DNA from 2 places in the Peribacillus sp. FSL E2-0159 genome. Region 1 is predicted to be linked to the other one. Evidence: a T-box and tRNA genes for the amino acid it is inferred to sense, from the RefSeq annotation. Region 1 holds a T-box; the other holds one or more tRNA genes.
The links. A T-box is a leader RNA that pairs with one kind of tRNA and senses whether it is charged. The one in region 1 lies ahead of tyrS (tyrosine--tRNA ligase), so its partner is inferred to be a tRNA-Tyr.

Region 1 (11,967 bases):
TACCATGTTAGCAATAATTTTTGACGAGAAAAATGATTTTTTTGTAGAAAATTGCTACAAATACCTGTTTTTTGGGAGGGAAGGACTATGAAAGCTGACGGTCATGTGCACACTCCGTTTTGCCCTCACGGCTCTACGGATAAATTCGATGAATATATTACGCGGGGAATCGAGCTAGGATTAAAGGAAATCACATTTACGGAACATGCTCCATTGCCACGAGATTTTCAAGATCCTACGCCTGAAAAAGACAGCGGCATGGACGCTGCCCTGCTCCTGGATTACTTTCAAGAGCTCCGCGTACTGAAAAAACGCTATAAAGACAAAATCCTGATCAAAACAGGTCTGGAGGTTGACTTTATAGAGGGGTATGAAAAAGAAACAAAAGAATTCCTCGACGAAATCGGAGAATTCCTTGATGATAGTATACTTTCCGTCCACTTCATCAAGCATCAAGACAGTTGGCATTGCATCGATTTCAGCGAAAATGGGTTTGGTGAGATTGCCAATGAACTAGGTTCAGTGGAATCGGTGTATGCCAAATATTACGATACACTGGAAAAATCAATAGAAGCGGATTTAGGCATATATAAACCAAAACGGATTGGACATATTACGCTTGTCCATAAATTCCAGCATCGATATCCGCCGGCATCAAGTTTTGACGAGCGGGTTTACAAGGTTCTCGATATGATCAAGGCTCAAAGGTATGAACTAGATTATAATGGGGCCGGTCTTGTAAAGCCGCTATGCGGTGAACCCTACCCTCCTGAACGATTTGCAAAGCGTGCTTTAGATCTCGGCATTCCGCTTATTTACGGTTCCGATGCCCATCAGGCTAAAGATTTGGGTCAGGGCCATCAGGCACTGATTGCAGGGTTCAATGGTTAACTCATGTATACACTTCAGGCCGGCCGGCTAACAGTGGCTGTAGGTCTTCGGCGATGAAAAGGGTATCTTGCAGAAAACGTCCGACTTCATTGGCATAAATATTCGTGTAATAGGCTTCCTGCGGGAAGACATGAAGCACATCCATCGCATAATGGGTATGCAGGACAGGGGCCGTCAATAAACCCTTCAACTGCAGCATATACATGGGTACGGAGACCTGCTGGAAACTCCTGCTCTTGATCCCTTGTTCCAAAACATATTGAAAATAAGACTTTTCCTTTGTAAAATAAGTCGAATGAATTTCGCGGTTTAAATTGGAATCGAGTGATGATTCTCCATATATGAACCGTGCAGCTAGGAAGTTTTCCCTCTGGAAAGCGAGAATACCCTTTACAAGATTCATCAAGCAATGCTGCGGGCCTTTAAGTTCCAGCAGTGTCATGTTCGTCTCAAGTACCAGGATATATTCTTCTAAATAGGAAGTGAAACAGAATTCCAGCAACCCCTGCTTATTCTTGAAATAGTAGGCAATATTTGCAGCATTCACTTTCGCTTTATTCGCAATATCCCGTATGGATGTAGCATGATAGCCTTTTAAATGAAATAAATGCAATGCAGCTTCCACAATGGCTTGTTTCGTTGGCGTCTGGCGATTCATTCAGGCAATCCCTCGCTTTCTTTGAGACAAGTCTTGTGGACTACTTCTTCACGGAAGAGCCTGAATCCTTTAGTAAGTTCTCGACAATTTCCCAACAATAAAGCATCATGATTAGAAAGTGCTGTAAAAATATGCGGAAGACAGGTGAACGCTTTTGTTTAATGTCGAAATGTATCAAGGAAAAAAAGAAAAAAACTATGAACTGGTCCAAAAACAACTTCTTGCCTTAATCGAAGATGAAACGAACCAGTTAGCCAATTTAAGCAATGCGGCAGCTTTACTTAATCAGTTTCTCGATGAGATTAACTGGGTCGGCTTTTATTTATACGAAGAAGGCCAATTAATACTAGGACCCTTCCAGGGCCTACCAGCCTGTGTCCGCATTCCAATGGGCAAGGGCGTATGCGGAACTTCAGCGGCAACTGAAAAAACCCTGCGCATAGAGGATGTCCATCAATTCCCTGGACATATCGCCTGCGATGCGGCATCAAGATCGGAAATTGTCATACCGCTCATGAAGGATGGAAAATTGTACGGTGTCCTCGATATCGACAGCCCGGTCACGGACCGTTTTGACGAAATGGATCAGCAAGGATTGGAGAAGTTCGCTGAAATCCTTTCCAATCATCTATAAAGTTAAAGGGAGCGGCAATCCTTGCCTGCTCCCTTTTCCATTACAGGAGCCCACATACATGTATCCGGTCCTTTCCTGAATTCTTCGCAATATATAATGCCTCATGACATTTTTAGAGAACCTTTATTTCACTTTGAAATGATGCAAAAGAAACAGGATTGAACCACATCCATCGCAAGGGCTCCAAAGAAATGTCGGAAACCATCCATAATTCTGTATTCATATTTCATTAAGGCTTACAATTGAAAAAAACTCCCTAAAAATTGTATTTTTTAAATATATTGTATTTCCTGCTGCGATTCTCTTTATCTATTCCTTAATTAATCACAACTGTCCTTGACTCATTGAGCAGAATATTATACAATACTCCTTGTGTAAAATATTGCAGCCTATGTGACAGCCTTTATGTTCTCATTTTGTTCCTCAATACAGAGGTGTATCTCGTAACTCTCTGCTGCTAGGGCGAAGGTACATGAAAACAAAATGGTCATGATCGTACATTCACACGGTTTTTATTTTACCAAAATAAAAACATTTAAAGGAGGAGTCATCCTATGGCTCGTTATACTGGCCCAAGCTGGAAACTATCCCGTCGTTTAGGAATTTCCCTAACAGGTACTGGTAAAGAATTAGAAAAACGCCCTTATGCTCCAGGACAACATGGTCCTAACCAACGTAGAAAAATTTCTGAATACGGAATGCAACTACAAGAGAAACAAAAACTTCGTCACATGTACGGAATCACTGAACGTCAATTCCGTTCAATGTTCGACCGCGCTGGCAAACTTAAAGGTGTTCATGGTGAAAACTTCATGATTCTTCTTGAATCACGTCTTGACAACCTAGTTTACCGTCTTGGTTTAGCTCGTACACGTCGTCAAGCACGTCAACTTGTTAACCACGGTCACATCACTGTAGACGGAAGCCGCGTAGACATTCCATCTTACAAAGTGTCTCTTGGACAAACAATCGCAGTTCGTGAAAAATCACGCAACTTCTCAATCATCAAAGAATCAGTTGAAGCAACTAACTTCGTTCCTGATTTCCTTACTTTCGATGCTGAGAAATTAGAAGGTACTTTCACTCGTTTACCAGAACGTTCTGAATTGCCTGCTGAAATTAACGAAGCTCTTATCGTTGAGTTCTACTCTCGTTAATAACTTCAAAAACCCCATCCTTGGATGGGGTTTTTTTTGCACCTAAACACCCTTGCATGACAAAGCCCGGCTGGGATTCAGCCGGGCTTTGAACAATCATTTCACTAATGTGTATTTCTTCTTGCCGCGACGAACGAGGATGAACTCCCCTTCAATCTTGGCAGCTTCCGTCACTACATATTGCAGATCTGTCACTTTCTCCCCATTTATGGAGATTGCCCCATTCTGAATATCTTCACGGGCTTGACGCTTTGATGGTGAAATTTTCGCTTCAACGATTAAATCGACCAAACCGATATCTTCCTTGCTTTCGCGTTCGAAGCTAGGGACATCTTTAAAGCCCAATTTGATTTCCGCTGCACTTAAATTCTTCACCTCGCCGCTGAATAGGGCGGCAGAGATTTTGATTGCTTGGTCAAGAGCATCCTGACCATGAATCAAACGGGTCATTTCTTCCCCTAAAGCTTTTTGCGCTTTACGCAAATGCGGTTCGGACTGTACGGATTGCTCTAACTCTTCAATCACCTCACGAGATAGGAATGTGAAGAATTTCAAGTATTTCACTACATCAGCATCGGCTGTATTGATCCAGAATTGGTAAAATTCATACGGAGTCGTCTTTTCCGGGTCAAGCCAAATCGCTCCACCTTCCGTTTTACCGAATTTCGTTCCATCCGCTTTCGTTACGAGCGGGATCGTCATACCGAATGCTTTAGCATTCTCATCATTGGATTTTCTGATCATTTCAAGCCCGGTCGTAATGTTGCCCCATTGATCACTGCCGCCAATTTGCAATTTACAGTCGTAATTACTGTATAAATGACCGAAATCAATTCCTTGTAAGATCGTGTACGCAAATTCAGTAAAGGAAATTCCCGTATCCAAGCGGGAAGCAACCGTATCTTTTGCCAGCATGTAGTTAATGCCGATGTATTTCCCGTAATCACGCAAGAACGTAACCATATCGATTTTACCTATCCAGTCATAGTTATTGACCATGACCGCACCATTTTCACCGTCGAATTCAAAGATGTGGGATAGCTGCCCTTTTATGCAGTCTGCATTATAAAGTACTTTTTCCAGCGTTTGCAGCTGGCGTTCCTCTTTTTTACCGCTTGGATCACCAATAAGTCCAGTCGCACCGCCTACTAGCACAAGTGGACGATGACCGTGCTGCTGGAAACGGCGCAATGTCAAGAATGGCAATAGATGTCCGATGTGCATACTATCCGCAGTTGGATCTACACCACAGTATAAAGAAATTTTCTCTTTTTCTAAAAGGTCCTTAAAACCCTCTTCATCCGTTTGTTGATAAATAATCCCTCTCCACTCGAGGTCTTTAAGCAATTCCATTAAATATTCCTCCTCTAACTTAGAAAAACCCGCAAAAAGCACACAAAAACGCCCCTTCATAAAATATGAAGGGACGAATGAATTCGCGGTACCACCCAACTTGAGGACATAATATGCCCTCCGCTCAAGACGAATAACGGCCGTCAACCGTTTCCTGCTACTAATCATTTCACAGCAAATGCTCAAGGAAGTAATTCATCATACCATTTGTACCGATTTCCACTAACCACCGGCTCTCTGAAACAGGGATAGTCTGACTACTGGGTCCTATCATCGCGATCATTTAATCATTTTATTATTGTTAATAAACTTTTATCATACATAAGAATCATTGTCAACATCACCCTTACAGATTCTAGAAAAATAAGAAAGATGCCCTTTCCCCTACCTGTTATATGCTATAATATATGTGATTTCAGGGGGTATGATACGATGAATAATAATCAAAAAGATAGATTTCTAACAATCTGGAAGCAGCTGACCCGTTTTTTTCAAAATGAAAAAACACAAAAGAACGCGCGGGTTACATACCAAGTCATTTGGAATTTAACGCTGATCCTCATTATTGTCGGGATTCTAGGATTCTCATTCGCCGGCGGCGTCGGGGCCGGCTATTTCGCTGCCCTCGTCAATGATGAGCCGGTACGCTCAAAAGAGGATTTGAAAAAAGACATTTACAATTATGAAGAGACCTCTGAAGTATACTTTGCTGATAACGTATACTTGGGCAAGCTTAAGAGTGACCTTGAGCGTGAAGAAGTGTCCATCGATAAAGTTTCCGAGCATCTAAAAAATGCAGTCATCGCTACAGAGGATGAGTATTTTTATGAGCATGACGGAGTTGTCCCGAAAGCCATCCTGCGTGCCGTTTACCAGGAATTTTCGAATGCAACCGTCCAATCGGGAGGAAGTACATTAACACAGCAGCTCATTAAAAACCAGGTCCTCACCAACGAAGTATCATTTGACCGGAAAGCAAAAGAAATCCTTCTAGCGCTCCGGGTCGAAAAGTTCTTTGAAAAAGAAGAGATTTTGGAAACCTACTTAAACGTCTCCACTTTGGGACGAAACTCTTCAGGCCGCAACATCGCTGGTGTCGAGTCCGCCGCTGAAGGTATTTTTGGCGTGGAGGCCAAAGATCTGACACTGCCCCAATCAGCCTTTATTGCTGGATTGCCGCAAAGTCCTTTCGGTTATACGCCATATACCCAGAAAGGAAAACTGAAAGAAAATCAAGAGCCCGGCATCAACCGGATGAAAACCGTTTTAAAGCGGATGTATAGTAACGGATACATAACAAAAGAAGAATATGATAAAGCAAACGCATACGACATAACAAAAGACTTTATCGGTAAAACGGAGATGCCATCCGAGAAATATCCATGGCTCACCTATGAAATCGAAAAACGCTCCATCGAAATCCTATCTGTCAGTCTGGCAAAAGAAGATGGATATGAAGAGAAAGATTTAAAGAATGATGATTTAAAAGATCAATATTTAGCACTTGCCGATCGTAAGCTGCGTCAAAACGGCTATCAGATTTATACGACAATCAATAAAAAGATTTATGACAAGATGCAGGAAGTAACGAAAAACTATCCGAATTACGGATACGATAAGACGGCACAAGTCGTCGATCCTGATACAAAAGAAATGAAAACCGTGAGTGAGCCCGTTGAAGCCGGGGCCATTCTAATCGAAAATAAAACAGGAAGAATCATCAGTTTCGTAGGTGGCCGTGATTTCAAGCGGGAACAGACGAACCATGCAACCGCATCACTGCGATCGAACGGATCAACGATGAAGCCGCTGCTCGTATATGGCCCAGGAATAGAGTTAGGAAAGATCTCACCTGGAAGCGTATCGGCCAACGTACCCATTTCCATTCCAGCAGGAAAAATGTGGCGTCCAGGAAACTATGGCGGCGGTAGCTATACGGGAGTAACGACAGCGCGTGAGGCACTGAAGAATTCCTATAATATCCCGGCAGCGCTCTTTTACATGAAAATAATCAACCAAGGTCCAGCTTCCTATTTGGAAAAAATGGGCTTTACAACAGTGACGAAAGCGGATTACTCTAATCCTTCCATGTCATTGGGAGCTATGTCAAACGGTGTAACAGTTGAAGAAAACGTCAATGCATTTGGTACATTTGCCAATTCAGGGGAGTTCGTCGATGCCTATATGATCGATAAAATCATATCGAAAGATGGCGAGGTCATCTATGAACATAAAGCGAAGCCAGTGGAAGTATTTTCTCCGCAAGCCGCTTACCTGACACTTGATATGATGCGTGATGTCGTAAACAGCGGGACAGCCGCTTCGGTCAGGAACCGACTTGCTTTCTCGAGTGATTGGGCAGGTAAGACCGGAACTTCACAAAACTATTGGGACGCTTGGTTCGTCGCCACCAATCCTAATGTATCATTCGGTACATGGCTGGGATATGACACACCGAAATCCTTGCAAGGGACCTATAATGGTCTTGAATATAATAAACGTAATATGTATTATTGGGCAGATCTGATCAATGCCGCATATAAAGTCGACCCTAAACTCATCGACCCCGATAAGCGATTTGAAATGCCGGGCGGAATTGTAAGCCGTTCCTTCTGTGGCGTTTCAGGGCTGCTGCCTTCAAGTTCATGCCAAAAGGCCGGGCTTGTCAAATCGGATTTATTCATCGCCAAATATGCTCCATCCAAGGCGGATGATAGTTTCATAGATGGACGATATGTATCAGTCGGAAGCAAACGCTATGGAGCCCTTCCGCAAACGCCTGGCGAATTCACAAGCGGCGGGTTCATGTTGAATCCCGATTCATTTGCAGATATCGGATTGAAATATGTCGATGACCCGGGATCCGTGATTCCTGGAGGCGAAAAATCAGGAAATGTCGTCGGGGCGAAAGCGAAATTGAATGATAATGGCAAAGCACCCGATCCCCTATCCATAACGATCAGTAACGATAAGATTACATGGGGCCTGCATCATGAAGGAGATGTCGTCGGTTATCGTGTCTATAAAGACGGCAAAAAAGTGGCGAGCATCAATGCTGGGGAGAGTCTTGTTTACAAAGTCGGCTCAGGCGGTTCCTATTATGTAACGGCAGTAGACATAGTCGGTAAAGAATCATCCCCTTCTCAACATGTTGAAAGCGGCGCTAAAAAGACTGGTTCAAAAGAAGAATCCACAAAAAATAAAGATGATCGTGGAAAAGATAAAATAGCTAACGAGGATAAAAAATCAGATTCTAAAGAAGAGAACGGTTCAGATAAAGAAACAGATAAAGAAGCAGAAGCAGATAAAGAAACAGAAAAAGAAACGGATATAGATAAAAATAAAGAGCCAGCTCAAGACAAAGATCAGAACAAAGAGAATACAGATAAAGAAAATCCAGAGACCGACAAAGTTCAAGACACAGTAAATGATAAAGAGCAAGACACGGATAAAGCCGAAGAAGAGGAAGAATGACACTCTTTTTTGAACTAAAACAGGCTGTCGGTAACCCGACAGCCTGTTTTCCTATAATCACCCAAAAAGGCATCCATGCAATGAACATGGATGCCTTTTCTTTCTCAATAATCAGTATGACTCAGTTTCTCAATCCTCCATCGAGGATAAATCACCAGTTGGCAGATCAAGCTCCCAAGCTTTCAAGACACGGCGCATTATTTTACCGCTTCTTGTTTTAGGAAGTTTATCCCTGAATTCAATTTCACGAGGTGCGGCATGTGCTGCTAGACCATGCTTAACAAATGTACGAATTTCCTCAATCAACTCATCGTTTGCATCGTATCCGTCACGAAGGGCGATAAACGCTTTGATAATTTCCCCCCGAACTGGATCTGGCTTACCGATGACCCCCGCTTCAGCTACGGCTGGATGCTCGACCAACTTGCTTTCCACTTCGAAAGGTCCTACTCTCTCCCCTGCCGTCATGATGACATCATCAACCCGGCCTTGGAACCAGAAATAACCATCTTCATCCATATATGCGGAATCTCCGGAAACATACCAATCACCTGGCATAAAGTAAGATTCATATTTCGCTTCATTCTTCCAGACGGTCTTCATCATCGAAGGCCATCCTTTCTTAATGGCAAGGTTCCCCATTCTATGCGGCGGAAGCTCGTTGCCTTGATCATCCACTATTGCCGCTTTCACACCAGGAATCGGTTTACCCATCGAACCCGGTTTGATTTCCAGGCAAGGATAATTACAGATGACCTGGGCCCCGGTCTCCGTCATCCACCATGTATCATGGATCCGGTGATTGAATACCTTCATTCCCCAACGCACCACTTCCGGGTTCAGCGGTTCACCGACACTTAAAATATGGCGGAGAGAACTCAAATCGAACCGCTTAACGATTTCATCGCCTGCGCCCATCAACATCCTGAAGGCAGTCGGGGCACTATACCATACCGTGACGCCAAAATCCTCCAAGGTCTTGTACCAGGATTCAGGCTTGAATCGCCCGCCTACAATGACATTCGATGTTCCTGTCAGCCAGGGTCCAAAGATCCCGTATGACGTCCCTGTCACCCATCCAGGGTCCGCTGTGCACCAATACACATCTTCATCCTGCAAATCAAGGACCCATCTTGCCGTTTGATAATGCTGGATCATCGCGTTATGAACGTGAAGCACTCCTTTTGGTTTGCCCGTGGAACCGGAGGTATAGTGAAGAATCAGACCGTCGTTTCGATCCACCCATTCAATTTCGAATTTTTTGTCGGCTTCTTTTAACTTTTTATTGAAGTGATGGTACTTTCCTTCTTCTTTTATGTTTTCCCCCACCAAGAATATATGCTTTAAATGGGGTAATTCATCCACTGGGACGCGCGGCAAGAGTTCAGGTGTCGTCACAATCACACTTGCCTCACTATCTTCAAGACGATCCCTTATGGCGCCTTCCATGAAGGCTTCGAACAACGGCCCTACGACCGCTCCAGTTTTAATCGCACCCAACAATGCAAAATAAAGCTCCGGGGAGCGAGGCATGAAGATGAAAACACGATCACCTTTTTCAACATTGGCAATGTTCTTGAACACATTGGCCGCTTGGTTCGTATAATCTTTCATTTCCTTGAATGTATACTTTTCATTTCTATTATCATCTTTGTAATAAAGGGCTACTTTATTCTTTTTGTATGTTTCGACATGGCGATCAATGGCTTCATATGCAAGATTCACTTTACCGGTTTCAGACCAGGAGAATTCCTTTTCCGTCTCAGACCAGTCAAACTTCTTGTATTTTTCATCATAATTCTTTAAATTAAAATTACCTTCCACTACTGGTAACGCTTTCACATTCATACGACAAACTCCCCCTTCATTCGGCTCTATATTTTTATTATAGTATAAAGATAGAATTATCTCAATTTTTAAAATATTGAATACTTCCATATTAGGGAAAATCCCGTTTGCTGAATTTTGAAAATTCCTAGTATAGTGTTATATAGTTAATTTAAATCATATTGATGGCCGGGAAAGAAGAAGCACTGTAACAAAAGATTCAAATATGCCTTGAACTTTCTGAATTATGCCCCTTGTTTTCAAGTATAATTTATGTAAGCTTTCCATTCGGTCAAACTAGACATGCGAGAGTGTAAGATTACTATATAACAAGGGTGGTGAAAGAATGGAATATAATAAGACCTTTTATACTAAGGAACTGCAGACATTAAGCGGAACGCTCATCATCGAGGGGCCGTTAAGCGGCGAAAGAATGTCGGCTTATGAGTTTCACGAAGACTTGGTCGCCTTTCGCCCGCCTGCTTTGCAGCATAAAGCGTTAATAGAGATTGCAGACTTACCTGAGGGCAGGATCTTTATCGCCCGTGAAAATGAAACAATCGTGGGTTATGTAACTTACTTATATCCCGATCCCTTGGAGCGCTGGTCGGAAATCGAGATGGAGGACCTGATTGAACTTGGAGCAATCGAGGTCATCCCTAAATACCGGGGTGCCTCCGTCGGGAAGAACCTAATTCGCCTTTCAATGGAAGACGATTCGGTTGAAGACTTCATCATCATCACCACTGAATACTATTGGCATTGGGATTTGAAAGGGACAGGGCTGAATATTTGGGAATATCGCAAGATCATGGAAAAAATGATGAGTGCGGGTGGCTTGGTCTACTTTGCAACAGATGATCCTGAAATCAGTTCCCACCCGGCCAACTGCCTGATGGCTCGTATTGGCAAAAGAGTCCCGCCGGAATCCATCCAGAAGTTCGACCAATTACGTTTTATGAATCGGTTTATGTATTAAAGAGGCGAGTAAGAGGAGGAAGGAAAATGATTGTTGAAACAATAATGAATGAGGATATTATCACCCTCACTCCAACGGATACAATCCATAGCGCTGTCTTGATCATCAAGGAGAAGCGAATTCGCCATATACCCATTGTCGATGACAGCTTTCAACTTGTCGGATTAGTCAGCGACCGTGATATTCGGGATGCTGCCCCTTCTATATTCCGTACCGAAGAATACAAAAATGATTTACAAAAACCACTATCAAGCATCATGAAAACGGAAATAATCACGGGGCACCCGTTGGATTTCGTGGAAGAAATCGGGGCTGTTTTTTGTGACAACAATATCAGCTGCCTTCCAATTGTAAAGGGAAGGAAGTTAGTGGGCATCATAACCGGTTCTGATTTACTTCATTCATACGTTGAGTTGACTGGAGTCAATCAGCCCGGTTCCCAAATCGAAATCAGAATCCCGGATAAGGCAGGTTCACTTCATGATATTGCCCATATTTTCAAAAGGCGCAATACGAATATCCTGAGCACCCTTGTTTATCCTGAAAAAAATGGAACCGATTATAAAATTCTTGTGATTCGTGTACAGACGATGAATCCATTTATGGTGGTGGAGGATTTGAAGAAAGAAGGCTATACCATTTTATGGCCTAGTCTACCGGGGATTTCACATGAATGATACATCCCTTTTCGTCTATTCGGATGAACTCCTTACCTACAAATTCAACGATGAGCATCCATTCAATCAAAAACGGCTTAAACTCACGCTTGATTTATTAAAAAAACACCATGCCATCAATGATGACCAAATTATCAAGCCCAGAATGGCTACCGATGCAGAATTGGAACTGATCCATGATCACCATTATGTAAACGCTGTCAGATTGGCAGGCCAGGGAAATCTCCCTCCTGAAAAGGCAGTAAATTATGGGCTAGGAACAGAGGATACCCCTATATTCCCCAAAATGCACGAAGCAAGCGCCTTGCTTGTAGGCG
Region 2 (11,967 bases), 1.7 Mb from region 1:
TTTGGAGTGGATACCTGTCCTAAGTGCCAATGATGAAAGCTGGCTTTACTTCATGCTGTTTCCGTTGCTAGTCTGCAATGCTTATCAATTATTGGTCCTGAGCAAATTGATTGAACGGTCACAAAAGGAATTGGCCAGTAAAAGAGGGCGTAAGCAAACTCCAGCAAAGGGAAAAATGAAGGCCGGTGAATTAGGTAAAGGCAGCTAACCTATATGTAAGTCGGGCCATACATAGGGAAGTCAAAACAAAAAACTGCGTACTAAAGGTTCATGGAAACCATTAGTACGCAGTTTTTTCATTCAGCGGATTTCCTCACTGCTTGCTGATGAATTGGAAATCATTTCGGAAACGTTAACGAAGTTTAAATTTTTTGTTCGTAGTTCACTTATTAACTCTGGCAATGCCTTATTCGTTTGTTTTGCTGAGTCTGAAGCATGTAATAAGATGATATCACCCTTTTGGGCCTTGGTGATGTTCTGAACGATCCGTTCCACACCTGGATTGGTCCAATCCTTTGAATCGATGCTCCAATGGACAACGGTGTATCCGAATTTCTCACTGATCTTTAAGAGGCGTTTATCAAAGTGACCGGTGGGAGCGCGTAAAAGTTCTATATTTTTTACGTTAAGCTTTTTAAATGCTTCCTGGGCTTTAGAAATATCCCGGATGATTTCTTGATCTTCCATTTCGGAATAATCCTTATAATCATAACCGAGGATGCCGATTTCATATCCTTCTTTCACAATTTCGGCTACTATATCCGGATGACGTTCAGCCCAAGATCCCGATAGGAAAAAAGTGGCAGATTTAATCTTTTCACTTTTTAATGTCTTTATTATCGGAGCGGCTTTCTCATCACCCCAGCCAATATTGAACGTGATCGCAACATTCTTTTCCCCTTTATAAACCGCTTTCGGCCCATCCTCTGTAGAAAAAACGGGGGCATGAAGAATGTTTTGTACAAAAAGGAACCAAGCGGTAAAAAGTGCCGTAAGTAAAATTAACGAATAATATTTGATGTTCTTGGCTCGAAGCACCATGAAAAATTTCATTAATCCATCCCCTTGTCCATAAGACTCTTGTCTTCAAATTTATGCGCGAGGATTATTGTTATGCAAAAAAATCAGTTGAAAATTCATAAAATTGATGGGAATGGGGAAAGCTGTCTGATGGAGGTGTGAACCATGCTGGGTTTATTGATTAATGACAAAGAAAAGATGGAATTGGAGTACCTTTTAAAAAGAGAGATGGATGAAATATTATTCGATTTGCAGGATGACAGAATTGACCACTTAGTAAAAAGGGCAATAAACGAGAAATATAACATCCTTTTCAGGCTGTTTAAAAGGGTGAGCACCAAGGAGGAATGCCTAATGTATATGAGGGGAAAAACGAATTTATCCAAGTGGAATCAGTCATAATATTTAAAAGTGAATTATATTCAAAAAATCTATTGACTATTAATTTATACGCTGTTATATTATAAAAGTTGCTGCAACATAAAAGCTTTTGAAAAAGAATGAAAAAAACTTTTTTAAAAAACTTATTGACGAAGTGGCAATAAGATGTTAAGATATTAAAGTCGCTAAGAGAGATGGCGAACAAATTGCTCTTTGAAAACTGAACAAAACAAAGCGCCAACGTTAAATTTTAAGTGAGCACACACTATTAAAAAAGCAAATGAGCAAGTCAAACATTTCTTCGGAGAGTTTGATCCTGGCTCAGGACGAACGCTGGCGGCGTGCCTAATACATGCAAGTCGAGCGAATCGACGGGAGCTTGCTCCCTGAGATTAGCGGCGGACGGGTGAGTAACACGTGGGCAACCTGCCTATAAGACTGGGATAACTTCGGGAAACCGGAGCTAATACCGGATACGTTCTTTTCTCGCATGAGAGAAGATGGAAAGACGGTTTACGCTGTCACTTATAGATGGGCCCGCGGCGCATTAGCTAGTTGGTGAGGTAATGGCTCACCAAGGCGACGATGCGTAGCCGACCTGAGAGGGTGATCGGCCACACTGGGACTGAGACACGGCCCAGACTCCTACGGGAGGCAGCAGTAGGGAATCTTCCGCAATGGACGAAAGTCTGACGGAGCAACGCCGCGTGAACGAAGAAGGCCTTCGGGTCGTAAAGTTCTGTTGTTAGGGAAGAACAAGTACCAGAGTAACTGCTGGTACCTTGACGGTACCTAACCAGAAAGCCACGGCTAACTACGTGCCAGCAGCCGCGGTAATACGTAGGTGGCAAGCGTTGTCCGGAATTATTGGGCGTAAAGCGCGCGCAGGTGGTTCCTTAAGTCTGATGTGAAAGCCCACGGCTCAACCGTGGAGGGTCATTGGAAACTGGGGAACTTGAGTGCAGAAGAGGAAAGTGGAATTCCAAGTGTAGCGGTGAAATGCGTAGAGATTTGGAGGAACACCAGTGGCGAAGGCGACTTTCTGGTCTGTAACTGACACTGAGGCGCGAAAGCGTGGGGAGCAAACAGGATTAGATACCCTGGTAGTCCACGCCGTAAACGATGAGTGCTAAGTGTTAGAGGGTTTCCGCCCTTTAGTGCTGCAGCTAACGCATTAAGCACTCCGCCTGGGGAGTACGGCCGCAAGGCTGAAACTCAAAGGAATTGACGGGGGCCCGCACAAGCGGTGGAGCATGTGGTTTAATTCGAAGCAACGCGAAGAACCTTACCAGGTCTTGACATCCTCTGACAACCCTAGAGATAGGGCTTTCCCCTTCGGGGGACAGAGTGACAGGTGGTGCATGGTTGTCGTCAGCTCGTGTCGTGAGATGTTGGGTTAAGTCCCGCAACGAGCGCAACCCTTGATCTTAGTTGCCAGCATTCAGTTGGGCACTCTAAGGTGACTGCCGGTGACAAACCGGAGGAAGGTGGGGATGACGTCAAATCATCATGCCCCTTATGACCTGGGCTACACACGTGCTACAATGGATGGTACAAAGGGCTGCAAACCTGCGAAGGTAAGCGAATCCCATAAAGCCATTCTCAGTTCGGATTGTAGGCTGCAACTCGCCTACATGAAGCCGGAATCGCTAGTAATCGCGGATCAGCATGCCGCGGTGAATACGTTCCCGGGCCTTGTACACACCGCCCGTCACACCACGAGAGTTTGTAACACCCGAAGTCGGTGAGGTAACCTTTATGGAGCCAGCCGCCTAAGGTGGGACAGATGATTGGGGTGAAGTCGTAACAAGGTAGCCGTATCGGAAGGTGCGGCTGGATCACCTCCTTTCTAAGGATAATTACGAGAGCGCTTTTGTTTTGTTCAGTTTTGAATGAGTAATTCATTCAAATAGGAAAGACAAACATCACGATGTGATGGATTCTTTCTGCTTTGTTCCTTGAAAACTAGATAATAGATAGAAGGCAATTAATTTTTTTCAAAGCATCTGTAAGATCTTTTTTAACGGTTAAGTTAGAAAGGGCGCACGGTGGATGCCTTGGCACTAGGAGCCGATGAAGGACGGGACTAACACCGATATGCTTCGGGGAGCTGTAAGTAAGCTTTGATCCGGAGATTTCCGAATGGGGAAACCCACTGTTCGTAATGGAACAGTATCTTTACCTGAATACATAGGGTACTGAAGGCAGACCCGGGGAACTGAAACATCTAAGTACCCGGAGGAAGAGAAAGCAAATGCGATTTCCTGAGTAGCGGCGAGCGAAACGGAATTAGCCCAAACCAAGAGGCTTGCCTCTTGGGGTTGTAGGACACTCAACATGGAGTTACAAAGGAACGGGGTAAATGAAGTGATCTGGAAAGGTCCGTCAAAGAAGGTAAAAACCCTGTAGTTGAAACTTCGTTCCCTCCTGAGTGGATCCTGAGTACGGCGGGACACGAGAAATCCCGTCGGAAGCAGGGAGGACCATCTCCCAAGGCTAAATACTCCCTAGTGACCGATAGTGAACCAGTACCGTGAGGGAAAGGTGAAAAGCACCCCGGAAGGGGAGTGAAATAGATCCTGAAACCGTGTGCCTACAAGTAGTCAAAGCCCGTTAATGGGTAATGGCGTGCCTTTTGTAGAATGAACCGGCGAGTTACGATTTCATGCGAGGTTAAGTTGATAAGACGGAGCCGCAGCGAAAGCGAGTCTGAATAGGGCGAATGAGTATGAGGTCGTAGACCCGAAACCAGGTGATCTACCCATGTCCAGGGTGAAGTTCAGGTAACACTGAATGGAGGCCCGAACCCACGCACGTTGAAAAGTGCGGGGATGAGGTGTGGGTAGCGGAGAAATTCCAATCGAACCTGGAGATAGCTGGTTCTCTCCGAAATAGCTTTAGGGCTAGCCTCAAGATGAGAGTATTGGAGGTAGAGCACTGATTGGACTAGGGGCCCCCAACGGGTTACCGAATTCAGTCAAACTCCGAATGCCAAATACTTATTCTTGGGAGTCAGACTGCGAGTGATAAGATCCGTAGTCGAAAGGGAAACAGCCCAGACCACCAGCTAAGGTCCCAAAGTATACGTTAAGTGGAAAAGGATGTGGAGTTGCTTAGACAACCAGGATGTTGGCTCAGAAGCAGCCACCATTTAAAGAGTGCGTAATAGCTCACTGGTCGAGTGACTCCGCGCCGAAAATGTACCGGGGCTAAACGTATCACCGAAGCTGTGGATTGACACCGTATGGTGTCGATGGTAGGAGAGCGTTCTAAGGGCGTTGAAGTCAGACCGGAAGGACTGGTGGAGCGCTTAGAAGTGAGAATGCCGGTATGAGTAGCGAAAGAAGGGTGAGAATCCCTTCCACCGAATGCCTAAGGTTTCCTGAGGAAGGCTCGTCCGCTCAGGGTTAGTCGGGACCTAAGCCGAGGCCGAAAGGCGTAGGCGATGGACAACAGGTTGATATTCCTGTACCACCTATACATCGTTTGAACGATGGGGGGACGCAGAAGGATAGGGTAAGCGCGCTGTTGGATATGCGCGTCCAAGCAGTTAGGCCGGAAACGAGGCAAATCCCGTTTCCATTAAGGCGGAGCTGTGATGGCGAGGGAAATATAGTACCGAAGTTCCTGATTCCACGCTGCCAAGAAAAGCCTCTAGTGAGATGTAAGGTGCCCGTACCGCAAACCGACACAGGTAGGCGAGGAGAGAATCCTAAGGTGTGCGAGAGAACTCTCGTTAAGGAACTCGGCAAAATGACCCCGTAACTTCGGGAGAAGGGGTGCTTTTTAGGGTGAATAGCCCAGAAAAGCCGCAGTGAATAGGCCCAGGCGACTGTTTAGCAAAAACACAGGTCTCTGCGAAGCCGCAAGGCGAAGTATAGGGGCTGACACCTGCCCGGTGCTGGAAGGTTAAGGGGAGAGGTTAGCGCAAGCGAAGCTTTGAACCGAAGCCCCAGTAAACGGCGGCCGTAACTATAACGGTCCTAAGGTAGCGAAATTCCTTGTCGGGTAAGTTCCGACCCGCACGAAAGGTGTAACGATCTGGGCACTGTCTCAACGAGAGACTCGGTGAAATTATAGTACCTGTGAAGATGCAGGTTACCCGCGACAGGACGGAAAGACCCCGTGGAGCTTTACTGCAGCCTGATATTGAATTTTGGTACAGCTTGTACAGGATAGGTAGGAGCCTGAGAAGCCGGAGCGCTAGCTTCGGTGGAGGCGTTGGTGGGATACTACCCTGGCTGTATTGAAATTCTAACCCGCGCCCCTTATCGGGGTGGGAGACAGTGTCAGGTGGGCAGTTTGACTGGGGCGGTCGCCTCCTAAAGAGTAACGGAGGCGCCCAAAGGTTCCCTCAGAATGGTTGGAAATCATTCGTAGAGTGTAAAGGCACAAGGGAGCTTGACTGCGAGACCTACAAGTCGAGCAGGGACGAAAGTCGGGCTTAGTGATCCGGTGGTTCCGCATGGAAGGGCCATCGCTCAACGGATAAAAGCTACCCCGGGGATAACAGGCTTATCTCCCCCAAGAGTCCACATCGACGGGGAGGTTTGGCACCTCGATGTCGGCTCATCGCATCCTGGGGCTGTAGTCGGTCCCAAGGGTTGGGCTGTTCGCCCATTAAAGCGGTACGCGAGCTGGGTTCAGAACGTCGTGAGACAGTTCGGTCCCTATCCGTCGCGGGCGCAGGAAATTTGAGAGGAGCTGTCCTTAGTACGAGAGGACCGGGATGGACGCACCGCTGGTGTACCAGTTGTCTTGCCAAAGGCATAGCTGGGTAGCTACGTGCGGACGGGATAAGTGCTGAAAGCATCTAAGCATGAAGCCCCCCTCAAGATGAGATTTCCCATGGCGCAAGCTAGTAAGATCCCTGAAAGATGATCAGGTTGATAGGTCAGAGGTGGAAGCGTGGCGACATGTGGAGCTGACTGATACTAATAGATCGAGGACTTAACCAACGCTTTAAAAAAATGAAATACCTTCTTATTATTATCTAGTTTTGAAGGAATGAAAATTCTTCAAAAATGAATATAGTCTGGCAATGATGGCGAAGAGGTCATACCCGTACCCATTCCGAACACGGAAGTTAAGTTCTTCAGCGCCGATGGTAGTTGGGGGTTTCCCCCTGTGAGAGTAGGACGTTGCCAGGCTATTCATTTAAATCTTTAAATGGGTTTTAGGAAACATTATATTATTCCGCAGTAGCTCAGTGGTAGAGCATTCGGCTGTTAACCGAACGGTCGTAGGTTCGAGTCCTACCTGCGGAGCCATATGCTTCCATAGCTCAGTAGGTAGAGCACTTCCATGGTAAGGAAGAGGTCAGCGGTTCGAATCCGCTTGGGAGCTTCCCAATCTATCTATGAACACAAAACAGTTCGGCCCGTTGGTCAAGCGGTTAAGACACCGCCCTTTCACGGCGGTAACACGGGTTCGAATCCCGTACGGGTCACCATTTCTTAATTCATTAAAACGGAGGATTAGCTCAGCTGGGAGAGCATCTGCCTTACAAGCAGAGGGTCGGCGGTTCGATCCCGTCATCCTCCACCATTTTATTCTTTACTTGCCGGTGTAGCTCAACTGGTAGAGCAACTGACTTGTAATCAGTAGGTTGGGGGTTCAAGTCCTCTTGCCGGCACCATTTACAACCATATAGTGCGGAGGGGTAGCGAAGTGGCTAAACGCGGCGGACTGTAAATCCGCTCCTTCGGGTTCGGCAGTTCGAATCTGCCCCCCTCCACCATTTTAATAAAATCCTGTGGATCAGTTATATATTCTCTGTATTGGGGAAATGTATGATTACCACCTTTTTATTTTGTTGACCATTAATCTTTTCATAACATATATTGGGCTATAGCCAAGCGGTAAGGCAACGGATTTTGATTCCGTCATGCGAAGGTTCGATCCCTTCTAGCCCAGCCATTTGCGGAAGTAGTTCAGTGGTAGAATACAACCTTGCCAAGGTTGGGGTCGCGGGTTCGAATCCCGTCTTCCGCTTAATATATTTTAAATCCCTTAGGGGCCTTAGCTCAGCTGGGAGAGCGCCTGCCTTGCACGCAGGAGGTCAGCGGTTCGATCCCGCTAGGCTCCACCATCAACTACATACACCAAAACTTACGTCTTAAACCAAAAATGGTTTAAGACTTTTTTTGTTTAAGAAATAGTTGGGTATACTAATCCCCAGAAAATATTTTTTTCAAAAAACATATGTGATAGTCAAACGTGTATCTTTATACATGAAAATGTCGAGTTGAACCACTCGGCATATACGATATAAAATGGTGGAAAGGGGGAATTGTATGTCTATTCAGAAAATTTCCGTCATCGGATTGCCTATGGACCTCGGTCAAGCAAGGCGAGGGGTGGATATGGGACCTAGTGCCATTCGCTGCGCAGAGATTGTCGAGCGTCTTGAAAAGTTGAATATAGAAGTAGAGGATTTAGGGGATATAATTGTAGGGCGTCCTGAAAATGCAGATGAGCCTGGGACAAATCTAAAAAACTTACAGCTTGTTGCAGAAGGGAACACCCAGTTAGCTACAAGAGTTGATGAAATAATAGAAGGAGGTTCCTTTCCGCTTGTATTGGGGGGAGACCATTCAATAGCTATAGGTACACTGGCAGGTGTCGCAAAGCACTATGAAAGTTTAGGTGTGATTTGGTACGACGCACATGGGGATTTAAATACGGAAGATACTTCACCATCAGGGAATATACACGGGATGCCCCTAGCTGTCAGTATTGGGGTTGGACACCCGGACCTAATCAATATCCATGGTTTTGCTCCAAAAGTGAAACCGGAAAACATCGTAATAATTGGAGCAAGGTCATTGGACGAAGGGGAAAAAGAACTTATCCGTGAGAAAGGGATTAGAGTATTCACGATGCATGAGATCGACCGTATGGGAATGGCACGGGTCATGGAAGAATGTATTGATTATTTAAGGGAAAGAACGGATGGAGTCCACCTTTCATTGGATTTGGATGGAGTTGATCCAGCAGATGCACCCGGAGTGGGGACACCGGTGATTGGTGGTATAAGTTATCGGGAAAGTCATTTGGCCATGGAAATGCTTGCGGAATCCAACTTGATTACATCCGCTGAATTCGTTGAAGTGAATCCCATTTTAGATGAGCGAAATAAAACGGCGATCGTTGCCGTGGCCCTAATGGGTTCGCTATTTGGAGAAAAGTTATTATAACCAATAAATAAAAGAAACAGTAACCGGCTTGTAATGGGTTACTGTTTTTTATATGCTATAAGACGTAGGTTTATTTTCCAGGGTGTATGTAACAGGAACATATCTATAGATAGATGGTTGCAATCTTATTTCCATATTCACTTAAGAGCACGACTGTCTGTGAGATCTCCATTTTTAGTTAAATGGATGTATTGGGTGATTAAAGAATCCAGTTTGCTGCTAACTTCAACAACTTCATTATCCACCATCGAAGAACGGGAAGCCAAAAACATCATTTTCTGTCTGTATTGTTCAATATGGTCTAAAATTTGTTCTGCAGTCATATAGAGAATCACTCCCTTGAATTTCAATTTCTTACTATATAGCCCTGTTTTTTTTTTCTTAAACATAAAATGTAAAACTTTGTTAAAATTAATGTATTAAATTTTTGAAACCTTTTAGCTTACGATTCGTAGTAATCGTATAGCCGCATGAGCGGGGGTAATACCGGAAAATGGATGCACTCATTAAAGAGAGAATTAATCAAGTATTAAAGGGAGACCATAATGCATTTGGGGAAATTGTCGAAATTTACAAGGACAAAGTATTCCAAATATGTTTTAGGATGCTCGGAAACAGGCAAGAAGCAGAAGATTTGGCCCAAGAGGCCTTTGTAAGAGCCTACGTGAATATTCGAAGTTTCAATATACAAATGAAATTTTCTACATGGTTATATCGGATTGCGACCAATCTTTGTATTGACCGGCTTCGGAAGAAAAAACCGGATTATTATTTAGATGCAGAGGTGGCAGGAACAGAGGGATTGAATATGTATTCCCAAATTGCATCGGATATGGCGAAACCTGAGGAAGAGGTTGAATCTTTAGAACTACAGGAAACCATTCAAGTGGAAATAATGAAATTGCCCGAAAAATACCGATCGGTAATCGTATTGAAGTATATTGAAGAGTTATCTTTAAAGGAAATCAGTGAAATACTCGATTTGCCGGTCGGTACGGTTAAGACGAGGATACATCGCGGTCGGGAAGCCTTGCGTAAACAACTACGCCATTTATAAAAAGAAGGTGAGAAAAATGAACTGCCATGAGGAAATCATTGAATATATGCATGATTATTTAGATGAGGACATCAAACCGGAGCATAAAGAAGTTTTACGAGAGCACTTGCATAACTGTGCTGAATGCCGGGATTACTTTCATGAAATGAAAAAGGCGGTCGCTCTTGTACAAAGCACTTCCCATATAAAGGCCCCGGATGACTTTACAGCAAAGGTTATGGCTCAATTGCCAAAGGAAACGAAAACAACAGGTGCCAAACGTTGGTTCAAAAGCCATCCCTTCATGACAGCGGCAGCGATGTTCATCATATTGATGACAGGATCTGTTTTTTCCACTTATAATCAGGACGAACATTTTTCAGTATCTAAGCAGCCGAACTTAGTGGTCGAAGGTGAAACGGTGATTGTTCCTGAGGGTGAGACGATCAAGGGAAATGTGGTAGTTCAAAATGGTAATATTCAAATAGATGGTGAAGTAGAGGGAGATGTGACAGTCATAAATGGGCATAAATATATGTCTAAAGCAGGGAATGTGACTGGGAGCATCCATGTTATTGACCAAGCCTTTGAGTGGATGTGGTATAAAGTAAAGGATACTGCAACCTCGTTGGTTCCTGCTAAAGAGGAGAAAAAGGAATAAGGAATGGTAGCTGGGAGGGGCATCGTTTTTCATTTACGGTGACTTCGCTCAGCTTTATTTTTTAATGGGAAATGAACCATTTTTCATGATGCGTTTTTCCTATGTAAATTTCTCACACTAGTTTTTAGATGTATCATTTAAAAAATGGTATACTATTAAGGTTATCTTATAAAGAATGTAATTGGTATTTGGAGTAATACTGACTGGAGGAAACAACATGTCTTTAACCAATTTGACTGTTTGGGACTATGTAGTAAATTTCATTGATATTCTCCTTGTATGGTTTGTGATATATAAATTGTTAACTATTATTCGAGGAACGAAGGCTATTCAGCTGCTAAAAGGAATTTTTGTAATTGTCATTGTAAAAAGCTTAAGCAACCTGTTTGGTTTCAATACACTCGGATGGTTAATGGCACAAGTCATGAATTGGGGAGTATTGGCGATTCTCGTCATTTTTCAACCTGAACTGAGAAGGGCACTCGAACAATTAGGACGCGGGAAGCTCTTTGCAAGGGGCACCGTTCCAGAAGAGAATCAGCAAGAGCGTTTAGTCGAAGAAATCCTAAAGGCGTCGACTTATATGGCAAAAAGGCGGATTGGGGCCTTGATTACTATAGAGAAGGGTACGGAGCTGGGGGATTATGTTGAAACGGGGATACCCCTAAAATCCTATATTTCTTCAGAACTGCTCATTAATATCTTCATCCCTAATACGCCGCTCCATGATGGCGCAGTTATTTTACAAAATAACCAGGTGGCGGCTGCAGCTTGCTACTTGCCATTATCAGAGAGTCCATTCATATCAAAGGAGCTTGGCACACGGCATAGGGCAGCCATAGGCATGAGTGAAGTTACGGATAGTCTTACGATTGTCGTTTCAGAAGAAACGGGAGGGATATCCGTCACTAAAAACGGGGAACTTTACCGGGATTTGAATCAAGAATCATTTAGAGCCATGCTTACAAGTGAACTGGTAGTGGAAAACATCAAATCAACTTCCTCAAGCATCTTTAACTGGAGGGGGAAAAAGAATGGATAAATTCACCAATAGCGCTTGGTTTATGAGAATCGTAGCTTTTGCCTTGGCAGCACTTTTGTTCATTTCCATTAACTTTGAGATGGAGTCGGATAAAAAATCCCTTGGTTTATCGACAGCCCCTGAAATCAGTACGGAGACCATCGAAAATGTACCGGTTGAAGTATACTATGACCGTGAGAATCTAGTGGTGAGCGGAGTACCGGAGACGGTTGATGTTACTCTAAAGGGAGCAAAAAGCCTATTGATAAATGCGAAAAACCAAAGGGACTTTAAAGTGTATGTAGACCTTTCTGATCCTGCAATATCAATGGGGGACAGAACCGTCACATTTAAAATAAGTGAGTTGAATGAAAAGTTAGTGGCGACGATCGATCCGGAATATGCGGAAGTCAACGTTCAGGAACGGGTGACGAAGGAATTCTCCGTTGAAGCCGAGTATAATAGCTCTTTACTTGAAGAGGGATATACCGCTGGTCAGCCAACAGTCAGCCCGAAAACTGTCAGAATAACGGGTGCTAAAGATGCGATTGAACAAATTTCCTATGTAAAGGCAAACCTTGAAATAAGTAAGGGACTTAACGAAACGGTGAACAGCAAGGCAACCGTTAAAGCCCTGGACAGGGACTTG

Region 2: it has a tRNA-Tyr gene. The T-box ahead of tyrS (tyrosine--tRNA ligase) is inferred to sense a tRNA for this amino acid. The anticodon was not compared.

What each region holds. Positions count from the first base shown of each region.
Region 1 is NZ_CP152053.1:4,318,149-4,330,115, forward strand. Features, by position in the region: gene hisJ (histidinol-phosphatase HisJ) at 88-891, shown strand; gene refZ (forespore capture DNA-binding protein RefZ) at 893-1,549, opposite strand; gene NYE63_RS21080 (GAF domain-containing protein) at 1,704-2,183, shown strand; gene rpsD (30S ribosomal protein S4) at 2,738-3,340, shown strand; gene tyrS (tyrosine--tRNA ligase) at 3,437-4,693, opposite strand; T-box leader at 4,760-4,976, opposite strand; gene NYE63_RS21095 (transglycosylase domain-containing protein) at 5,126-8,167, shown strand; gene acsA (acetate--CoA ligase) at 8,297-10,015, opposite strand; gene NYE63_RS21105 (GNAT family N-acetyltransferase) at 10,341-10,973, shown strand; gene NYE63_RS21110 (acetoin utilization AcuB family protein) at 11,000-11,650, shown strand; gene NYE63_RS21115 (acetoin utilization protein AcuC) at 11,643-11,967, shown strand, end outside.
Region 2 is NZ_CP152053.1:162,329-174,295, forward strand. Features, by position in the region: gene NYE63_RS00915 (KinB-signaling pathway activation protein) at 1-208, shown strand, start outside; gene pdaB (polysaccharide deacetylase family sporulation protein PdaB) at 301-1,053, opposite strand; gene NYE63_RS00925 (hypothetical protein) at 1,186-1,422, shown strand; rRNA gene NYE63_RS00930 (16S ribosomal RNA) at 1,700-3,250, shown strand; rRNA gene NYE63_RS00935 (23S ribosomal RNA) at 3,427-6,359, shown strand; rRNA gene rrf (5S ribosomal RNA) at 6,436-6,551, shown strand; tRNA gene NYE63_RS00945 (tRNA-Asn) at 6,597-6,671, shown strand; tRNA gene NYE63_RS00950 (tRNA-Thr) at 6,675-6,747, shown strand; tRNA gene NYE63_RS00955 (tRNA-Glu) at 6,779-6,853, shown strand; tRNA gene NYE63_RS00960 (tRNA-Val) at 6,873-6,948, shown strand; tRNA gene NYE63_RS00965 (tRNA-Thr) at 6,964-7,039, shown strand; tRNA gene NYE63_RS00970 (tRNA-Tyr) at 7,058-7,141, shown strand; tRNA gene NYE63_RS00975 (tRNA-Gln) at 7,246-7,320, shown strand; tRNA gene NYE63_RS00980 (tRNA-Gly) at 7,324-7,395, shown strand; tRNA gene NYE63_RS00985 (tRNA-Ala) at 7,417-7,492, shown strand; gene rocF (arginase) at 7,704-8,600, shown strand; gene NYE63_RS00995 (aspartyl-phosphate phosphatase Spo0E family protein) at 8,738-8,923, opposite strand; gene sigW (RNA polymerase sigma factor SigW) at 9,094-9,657, shown strand; gene NYE63_RS01005 (anti-sigma factor) at 9,674-10,297, shown strand; gene cdaA (diadenylate cyclase CdaA) at 10,515-11,339, shown strand; gene NYE63_RS01015 (CdaR family protein) at 11,332-11,967, shown strand, end outside.